Regions from separate parts of the Paracoccus sp. 08 genome, predicted to be linked through region 1. Evidence: riboswitches for the same ligand, from Rfam matches in the RefSeq annotation. Region 1 holds a riboswitch; the other holds the start of a gene.

Region 1 (4,513 bases):
ACGGGCAGGGCCATCGCCGCCCTCTGCGTGGCCGAAAGCAGGCCGCGGGACTGGACCTCGGCCAATGTCGAGGTGCTGCAGGCTTTCGCGGAAGGTGTCTCGACGCAGATCAAGACGATGGTCCTGTTCGAACGGATGCGGACCGCCATCGGTCAGGAACCGGGCGGCGCCTCGGCCCTGCCACAGCCTGCCAGCGCGGTCCTGACCTATCACCATGCCCCCGATGGGACCGAGACGATCGACGCCGCGACCGCGGAGACGCAGCAGATCTGGGGCATCCCGGCCGCCGAATACATGGCGCGGTTCGGCGATGTCTTCGCCTTCTGCATGGTCGAGGATTATCCGCTGGCCCGCGCATCGTTCGGAAACTCTGCCGCTGGAATGATCCCATGGCACCATCGCTGGCGCATCCGTCTGCCTGACGGTCAGGTCAAGTGGCTGGAGGGGCATGGGCTTCCCGCATCCGGTCGGAACGGCGGGCTGACATGGGACTGCACGATCAACGACGCGACCCGCCTGACATCCTGACGTCCCGCGCGCCGGTCACGCTGCATCGTCGCGGGCCAGCAGATAGCAATCCATGATCCAGCCATGCGCGGCCCGGGCGGCGGCGCGTGCCGCCTCGATCCGCGGTCCGGCCTCGGTCAAGGGGCCCGCCTCCAGCAGCTGTTCGGGCATGCCCAGATAGGCGCCCCACCAGATCCGCAGGCCCTGCGGGGGCAGCGTCGCAAAGGCGCAGGTGCCGTCCAGCATCACCACGACCCGTTCGGCGTCGCCGGGAAAGCCCGCGTCGCGCAGCCGCCGCCCGGTGGTGATCCGCACCTCGGATCCCAGGGCGTTCAGCGGAATGGCATGGGCAGCGCACAGGGCCTGGATCGCGGTGATTCCCGGGATCACCCGTGCGCGCCAGTCCAGACGCGCGGCAATGCGCAGGCTGCTGTCATAGAGCGACGGGTCGCCCCAGACCAGCATCGCCACCGTCCCGCCCTGCGGCAGCGCCGCCGCGACGGCCGCCGCCCAAGCTTGCGCGATGGCATCATGCCATTGGTCGACGGCCTCCAGATAGGGCAGGTTTGCATCGCGCACCGGCAGGTCGATCTGGGCCACGGCGCCGCCGGGGCGGTGGCGGTCCAGCATCGCGCGGCGCAGATGGGCCAGATCCTCCTTCCCGGCGCCCTTGCGGGGGATCAGGACCAGATCGGCCTCCTGCAGGGCGCGGACGCCCTGCAGGGTCAGGTGGTCGGGATGGCCCGTGCCGGCCCCGATCAGCACCAGATCGATCATGCGTAGAGCCGGGGCGTCACCAGCCCGCTGCCGCGCAGGCCGCGCGCCGCCTTGGCGCCCGCCAGCGCGGCCAGATCGACCAGCGGCTCGACCACGATGACCAGCAGATAGGCCGCGCCGAAGGACAGGACCCCCGCCGTCGCACCGGCGCCCTGACCATAGAACGCCCAGAACGCGACCCAGGCCACGATGCCCCCCTGATAGGCCGCCGACAACGCCAGCGCCTGACCATAGCGCAGGTCCACATAGGCGGTGTCCGGCGCAATCACCCGCCGCGCCACCGCCTGCAGCGCGAATAGCGGCACCAGCAGTGTGGTCACGTTCATCCCGTATTGCGGCAGATCGAACGGCGCGAAGAACAGTCCCTGGATCAGCAGGCCCAGGGCCAGCCCGATCGCCGCCGGCGCCGCGCCCAGGATCAGGAACAGCGTCGATCCCAGGATTAGGTGCACCTCGGACACGCCCACGGGCGCGGTGGGCAGGACCTGGAAGAACACGAAGGTCGCGGCCGTCGCCAGCGCCCCGCGCGCCGCCAGCGACGCCCCGCCCTGCGCGCGCAGGGCCTGGGCCGCCAGCCTCAGCGCGTAAAGCCCGGCCGTGGCGGCCGTGGCATAGCCCAGTATCAGCTTGGCGCCGGTGACGACGCCCTCTTCGATATGCATGTCATCCTCCTGTGGCCGTCCACCCGACGGCATGGGGTTGCCTGACATGGCCGGTTTCCTGGCTTGCGGGTCCGGGCGCGGCGTCGGCCTTCCCGGATCGCTCCAGTGGCATGGGTGACGCGCGCTCTCCGCATACAGTCGCGGGGGCGGCCGGGGCTTCGGGTGCCGCGATTGGGTCCACCCTTCCCCGTTCCCGATGAAGCCCGGCGTTTCACGCCTGACGGGCACCATTCAGAGGGTCAGATAGACGGGATCGCAGGGCCTGCGTCAAGTCGCGGCCGGGGCGATCAGGTGAAAGAACGTGCCGGTCACATGCCCGCCCCCGGACATCGTCCGGTGGCTGCCGGTTTCCTCCACCGCGGCGCCGGTCGCGTCGGTCACGCGCGCCAAGGGCGCATCGGGCTGGGACAGGATCGAGGCATAGTGGAATTCATGCCCCCGCAGCGCCGTGCGACCCAGTCCCGGCAGGGCCGTCAGCGGATCGGCGCGGCGGTATCCCAGATGCATGCGGCGCTTGGCATAGCTGGTCTCCAGCCGCAGAAGCCCCAACATCTGGTGTCGCTTTCCAGCAGCGTCCACCAGACCTGCCCCAAGCGCCATGTATCCCCCGCATTCCCCATGCACCGGCCGCGTTCCCGCAAAGCGGTGCATGGCCGTGCGGAACCCGTCGCAGGCGGCCAGCCGGGGCGCGTGCAACTCCGGGTATCCCCCCGGCAGCCAGCAGCAGTCGGCGCTGTCATCCGGCCCCTGATCCGCCAGTGGCGAGAACGGCAGGATCGTGGCCCCCGCGCGCCGCCACGCCTCCAGCACATGCGGATAGACGAAGCTGAAGGCCGCGTCGCGGGCCAGCGCGATCCGCCCGCCGGGGGGCGTCAGCGGACGCGGCGCGGCGGCCTCGGGCAGGGCGCGATGGGCGGCGGCGGCGATGATCGCCTCCAGGTCGCAATGCGCGGCGATGAAATCGCCCGCATGGTCCAGGATGGCCTGCAGGCCCGCGGTCTCCTCGGCCTGGATCAGGCCCAGATGGCGTTCGGGCAGGGTGATGTTGCCCTGCCGCGGCAGGCTGCCCAGCACCCGGATGCCCGCCTGCGTCATCCCCTCACGGATCAGCCGGTCATGGCGCGGCGAGGCCACGCGGTTCAGCACCACCCCCGCAAAGGGCAGGTCGGGGCGCAGCGTGGCAAAGCCCCGCGCCGTGGCCGCCGCCGACTGTGCCTGCCCGCTGACATCCAGGATCAGCACCACGGGCCAGCCCATCATCTGGGCGATTTCGGCGCTGGAGCCGATGCCGGTTTCCCCCGCCGTCGCCACCCCGTCGAACAGGCCCATCGACCCCTCGGCCAGGACCAGGTCGGCGGGCGGCTGGCCGGTCGCATGGGCGATCAGCCGCCCCGGCTCCATCGCCCAGGCATCCAGGTTGAAGCTGGCCCGCCCCGAGGCCGCGAAGTGAAACCCCGGATCGATGTAGTCGGGCCCCGACTTGAAGGGCTGCACCGTGAGCCCCTGCCTGCGCAAAGCGGTCAGCAGGCCCAGCATCAGCATGGTCTTGCCCGTCCCCGATGCGGGGGCCGAGATCATCAGGCCCGGCGTCAGGGGGCGCGTCATTCCGGAAACCTCGGCGCGTCGCCCACGGGGCGATAGCGGCGGTCGTAATCGGCGGCGTAAAGACGGCTGTCTTCGAACCCCTCGCCCGCCAGCGCGGGCCCGACCAGGATCAGCGCGGTCCGGTCGATGCCCTGCGCGTGCACGGTGGCCAGCGTCGCGCGGATCACCCGCTGGTCCGGCCAGCTGGCCCGCCAAACCACCGCCACCGGGCAATTAGGGCCGTAATGCGGGGTCAGATCGGCCACCACCCGATCCAGCGCGTGGATCGACAGGTGGATCGCCAGCGTCGCCCCGGTCGCGGCAAAGGCCGCCAGCGTCTCGCCCTCGGGCATGGTCGAGGCGCGCCCCGGCGTGCGGGTCAGCACCACGGATTGCGCAAGGCCCGGCAGGGTCAGTTCGGTCTGCAGCGCAGCGGCGGCGGCGGCAAAGCTGGGCACGCCGGGCGTCACATCGAAGGGGATGTCCAGCGCCCGCAGGCGGCGGATCTGTTCCCCCATCGCGGACCAGACCGACAGATCGCCCGAATGCAGCCGCGCCACGTCCTGGCCCGCCGCATGGGCGGTGGCGATCTCCTCCACGATCTGGTCCAGCGACAGGGGCGCGGTGTTCACCATCCGCGCACCGGGCGGGCAATGGGCCAACAGCGCGGCAGGCACCAGCGACCCGGCATAGAGGCAGACCGGGCAGGCCGCGATCAGGTCGCGCCCGCGCAGGGTGATCAGGTCGGGCGCGCCGGGGCCTGCGCCGATGAAATGGACGGTCATGGAACCTCTGCGATGGCGATGGTGACGGGACCGAAGGTCCTGCGCGGATGGGTCAGGCGGCCGCCCGCCCCAATGGCGGCGGCCTCGGCCACCGATCCGGTGCCGAAGGCGGCCAGGATTCGGGGCGATTGCGTCGGCGTGGCGATGCCCGCCACGGCGACCAGATGCAGCGGCAGGCTGTGTGCATCAGCCAGCGGA
Region 2 (4,513 bases), on a different contig from region 1:
TCACCATCTCTGCCGTGGCCAGCCCCGACAGGGCCATCACGTCGGTCAGCATCCCCAGATGCCCGATGCGGAAGACCTTGCCCGCGACATCGCCCAAGCCCGTGCCGAAAGCCACGCCATAGGTGTTCAGCGCATGGCTGACGATGCGGTTGGCGTCGAACCCGTCCGGCGTGCGGATCGCGCTGACGCTGTCGGAATACAGCGCGGGTCGCGCAGCGCAAAGCGTCATGCCCCATGCCGCGACGGCCTGGCGGACGCCTTCGGCGATGCGGTGATGGCGGGCAAAGACGTTCTCCAGCCCCTCGTCCAGCAGCATGTCGGTGGCAACCTTCAGCCCGTTCAGCAGGCCGACGGGCGGCGTATAGGGAAAGCCGTTCGCGGCATAGCCCCGCGCCATGTCGCGGATGTCGAAGAAGGTGCGCGGCAGGCCCGCGCCCTCGACCGCGGTCATCGCCTTGGGCGAAAAGCCGACGATCGCCAGGCCGGGGGGCAGCATGAAGCCCTTCTGCGACCCGGTAACGGCGACATCGACGCCCCATTCGTCCATCCGGAAGTCATAGCAGGCGATGGAGCTGACCCCGTCCACGAACAGCATCGCGGGATGGCCCGCCCGGTCCAGCGCGCGGCGGACCGCGGCGATGTCCGACCGGACGCCGGTGGCGGTTTCGTTATGCGTGGCCAGGACCGCCTTGATGCGATGGGCCGTGTCGGCGGTCAGGATCTCCTCGAACCGGTCGGTGGGGATACCTTCGCCCCAGGACTGGTCCACGATCTGGACGTCAAGGCCGTGCCGCTGGCACATGTCGATCCAGCGGTGGCTGAACATGCCGTTGCGCGTGGCCAGAACCGCGTCGCCCGCCGACAGCGTGTTGGTGATCGCCGTCTCCCACCCGCCTGTGCCGGTGGAGGGGAACACGAAGACCTGCGCCTGCGTGGATTTCAGGACCTTTTTGACCCCCTCCAGCGCGGGATGCAGGATCTTTCCGAACATCGGGCTGCGATGGTCGATGGTGGGCATGTCGACGGCCTTGCGAAGCACCTCGGGGATGTTCGTCGGGCCGGGAATGAAGATCGGGTTCTGGGTGCTCACGGTCGGCTCCTCCTTGATGCGACAAGGTGTAGCACGGGTCCGCAAACCGGTAAATTTTTTTGAAATCGTTTTTCGGAAATCTGGTTTAATGCAGGTTTCGCAGCGAAATCATGGCTGCAATATTTTTTCATTGCTGGAAAACGGCTTTCATGAAATTATTTTTCTGTGGTGTTACAGACGGAAGGGGCGTGATTCCGATGCAGCAGCCGGTGCGCAAGCGGGGACGGCCAAAAGGCGGCAAGGCTGATCAGCCCGCCGCCAGCATCCAGGCCCTGGACCGCGGGCTGGACGTGCTGGAGGCCCTGGCCGCGCATGAGGGGATCACCCTGACCGGGCTGTCCACGCATCTGGACCAGTCCCCCGCCACCATGCACCGCGTCCTGGCCACCCTGGAACACCGTCGCTATGTCGAGAACAATCCCGACCGGCAGGAGTGGTTCATCGGCCCCGAGGCGTTCCGCCTTGGTTCGGCCTTCCTGCGCCGCACCAACATCGTCGAACGCAGCCGTGCGGTGATGCGCGACCTGATGGCCCTGACCGGAGAGACGGCCAACTTGGGCATCGAACGCGACGGCGACGTGCTGTTTGTCAGCCAGGTCGAGACGCATCAGACGATCCGCGCGTTTTTCCCGCCCGGCACCCGGTCTCCGCTGCACGCATCGGGAATCGGCAAGGCGCTGCTGGCGGCGTTCGATCAGACGCGGCTGGCGGTGTTCCTGCGCGACGCGACCTTCACCCGGTTCACGGACAAGACCATCGCCGACGCGGACGCGCTGCAGGCCGACATCGCCCTGATCCGCCATCGCGGCTTTGCCTTTGACGATGAGGAGCGCACCCTGGGAATGCGCTGTGTCGCGGCCTCCATCGTCAACAGCTATGGCGAGGCGGTGACCGGGGTGTCGGTGTCGGGCCCCACGAACCGCATGACCGATGCCGCCGTCGACCGCATCGGCGGCCTGGTCGCCACCGCGGCGGAACGGATTTCGGCCGATCTGGGATCGGGCCGGGGCGGGCGCTGACCGACTTTTGCCGGGCGTGGAACGGGTGGGCGAATCCCGTTGACAGCTCCGGGGCCTCTGCGCCACAAGGGCGCCGCTACGGTTCCGGCCTGCATGCCGGATCAAAAGGGAACACCGGTGACAATCCGGGGCTGCCCCCGCAACTGTAAGCGGAGAGCGATGGCCGATCATGCCACTGGAGCGATCCGGGAAGGCCGGCCAAGGCATCGACCCGCAAGCCAGGAGACCTGCCGCAGCACTCACCCATTTCCGGCGCGGGGCGTGCCAGGAAAGCGGCTGATCCGCAGTGGTGACAGTCACCGTCCTGCCGCGACCCACCGGGTCCGTGTGCCGGGCATTTCTGTTTGCCGCAGGCCGTGCCTGCCTTGAAAGGTCCGTGCCGATGCGCCGTCCGATCTGTCTTCTGGCGACGCTTGTCGCCCTTCCCGTGACCGCCGCCGCGCAAGGTCCGGCACCGGGGGAACCCATCCTGCTGGACGAGATCGTGCTGACCGCCGGCATCACGCCCGTGGCCCAGGACGGCTATGCCCGCGCCCACACCGTCCTGACCGCGACCGAGATCGAGGATCGCGGCATCGCCACCGTCCAGGACGCACTGCGCGCGCTGCCCGGCGTATCGGTCAGCGGCAGCGGCGCCAGCATCGCACAGGTCCGCATCCGCGGCGCCGAGGCGAACCACACCCTGATCCTGATCGACGGCATCGAGGCGGCGGGGGGCGAGGACGAATACGTCCTGACCGGGCTGGAGACCACCGACATCGACCGGATCGAGGTGCTGCGCGGGCCGCAATCGGTGTTCTATGGATCGAACGCCTCGGCGGGGGTGATCAACATCATCACCCGCGACGCGCCCCAGGGCCTGTCCTATGGCGGCTCGGTCGAGGCCGGGAACGGCGGGGCGGCCTCGATCCATGTCAGCCGTCGCGGGGAGCGGGGCGGGCTGCGGCTGTCGCTGTCGGCGCGCGACGATCTGGGCTATGACCAGTCGGGCGATGGCGGCGGCAAGGACGGGATCAACCGCAAGACCGCCGTCCTGTCCGGCGACGTCCAGGCCACCGACGATTTGCGCCTTGGGGTGGCGCTGCGCCAGTCCACCGAGGATTACGGCTTTGACGCCGAGAACTTTGCCGCGACCGATGCCGAAAGCTATCTGGTCGATGCCGACCTGTTCGGCCGCCGCGACGAGTTTCAGGGCGGGGTCTGGGCGGAACATACCGCGTTGGACGGCCGCCTGGTCCAGCGCCTGGACTATCAGCACAGCAACACCCGGCAGAGCCAGGACAACAGCCCGTTCCGGCGCGGCCAGACCGAAAAGCTGAAATATCGCGCCAGCCTGGGGTTGGACGGGTCGGCCGCCGATGCCTCGCAGCTGCTGAACCTCTTGGCGGAACATCAGCGCGACAGCAACTCGACTGCGCCGGGGCAGTCCCGGGAGATGTCGTCGGTCGCGCTGGAATACCGCGCGATGCTGGCCAGCGGACTGGATGTCCAGGCCGGGCTGCGCCACGACGCGAACCGCGTCTTTGCCGATTTCACCAGCTGGAACCTGGGTCTGTCCTGGCAGATGCCCGACCGTCCGTTCCGCCTGCACGCATCCGCCGGGACGGGGTTGGTGAACCCGTCCTATTTCGAGCTGTATGCCGATGCCGATTACGGAACCCTAGTCTATCAGGGCAATCCTGGTCTGCGCCCTGAAAAGAACCGTGGCTTTGATCTTGGTGTCGAGGCGCAGTTGCCCGACGGTCGCGGGATCGTCGACATCACTTACTTTAACGAGACGCTGGAGGACGAGATTGACGACTATGTAGTCGGGGTTCGGAACGGAGTTGAATTCTATTCCTATCTCAACCTTTCGGGCGAAAGCCCCCGCCACGGGGTGGAAATAGCAGCCCGCATCGTGGTGTCGGACGATCTGACCCTGGGCGCCAGCTATACCTATCTGGACGCGGAAAACCCCGACGGCAGCGTCAAGACCCGTCGCCCCCGGCACGAGGCCGGCCTGACCGCGACGCTGGCAATCCTGGACGGGCGCGGGTCGGTCACGGGCGATCTGCGTCACGTGGCGGGCACATTCGATGCCCAGATATGGAACGACGGTATCGTAGAAGAACTGCCGTCCTATACCGTGGTCAACCTTGCCGCGGGCTATGACCTGACGCCGAACGTGCGGGCGACGGCGCGGGTGGTGAACCTGTTCGACCGCGACTATTCGGATGTCTGGGGCTTTGCGAACCAGGGGCGGACCGGCACCATCGGCCTGCAGGCGCGCTGGTGATCCGCGGGCTGATCGGGCTGGCGCTGATGGCCGCCCCCGCATGGGCCGACGCGCCCGCGCGGGTGGTGTCGATCAACCTGTGCACCGATCAGCTGGCGATGCTGGTGGCGGCGCCGGGACAGCTGGCCT

Evidence for each region. A riboswitch is a leader RNA that binds a small molecule or an ion and turns the genes downstream of it on or off. The one in region 1 is predicted to bind cobalamin.
Region 2: it holds a riboswitch for cobalamin, as region 1 does, so the genes downstream of both, GBO37_RS14445 (TonB-dependent siderophore receptor) here and GBO37_RS09615 (energy-coupling factor ABC transporter permease) in region 1, are expected to answer to the same signal.

What each region holds. Positions count from the first base shown of each region.
Region 1 is NZ_WEKR01000022.1:33,002-37,514, forward strand. Features, by position in the region: gene GBO37_RS09605 (GAF domain-containing protein) at 1-528, shown strand, start outside; gene cobF (precorrin-6A synthase (deacetylating)) at 544-1,284, opposite strand; gene GBO37_RS09615 (energy-coupling factor ABC transporter permease) at 1,281-1,946, opposite strand; cobalamin riboswitch at 1,977-2,193, opposite strand; gene GBO37_RS09620 (cobyrinate a,c-diamide synthase) at 2,214-3,551, opposite strand; gene cobM (precorrin-4 C(11)-methyltransferase) at 3,548-4,315, opposite strand; gene GBO37_RS09630 (cobalamin biosynthesis protein) at 4,312-4,513, opposite strand, start outside.
Region 2 is NZ_WEKR01000064.1:85,011-89,523, forward strand. Features, by position in the region: gene bhcA (L-aspartate--glyoxylate aminotransferase BhcA) at 1-1,090, opposite strand, end outside; gene bhcR (HTH-type transcriptional regulator BhcR) at 1,288-2,109, shown strand; cobalamin riboswitch at 2,172-2,359, shown strand; gene GBO37_RS14445 (TonB-dependent siderophore receptor) at 2,492-4,384, shown strand; gene GBO37_RS14450 (ABC transporter substrate-binding protein) at 4,381-4,513, shown strand, end outside.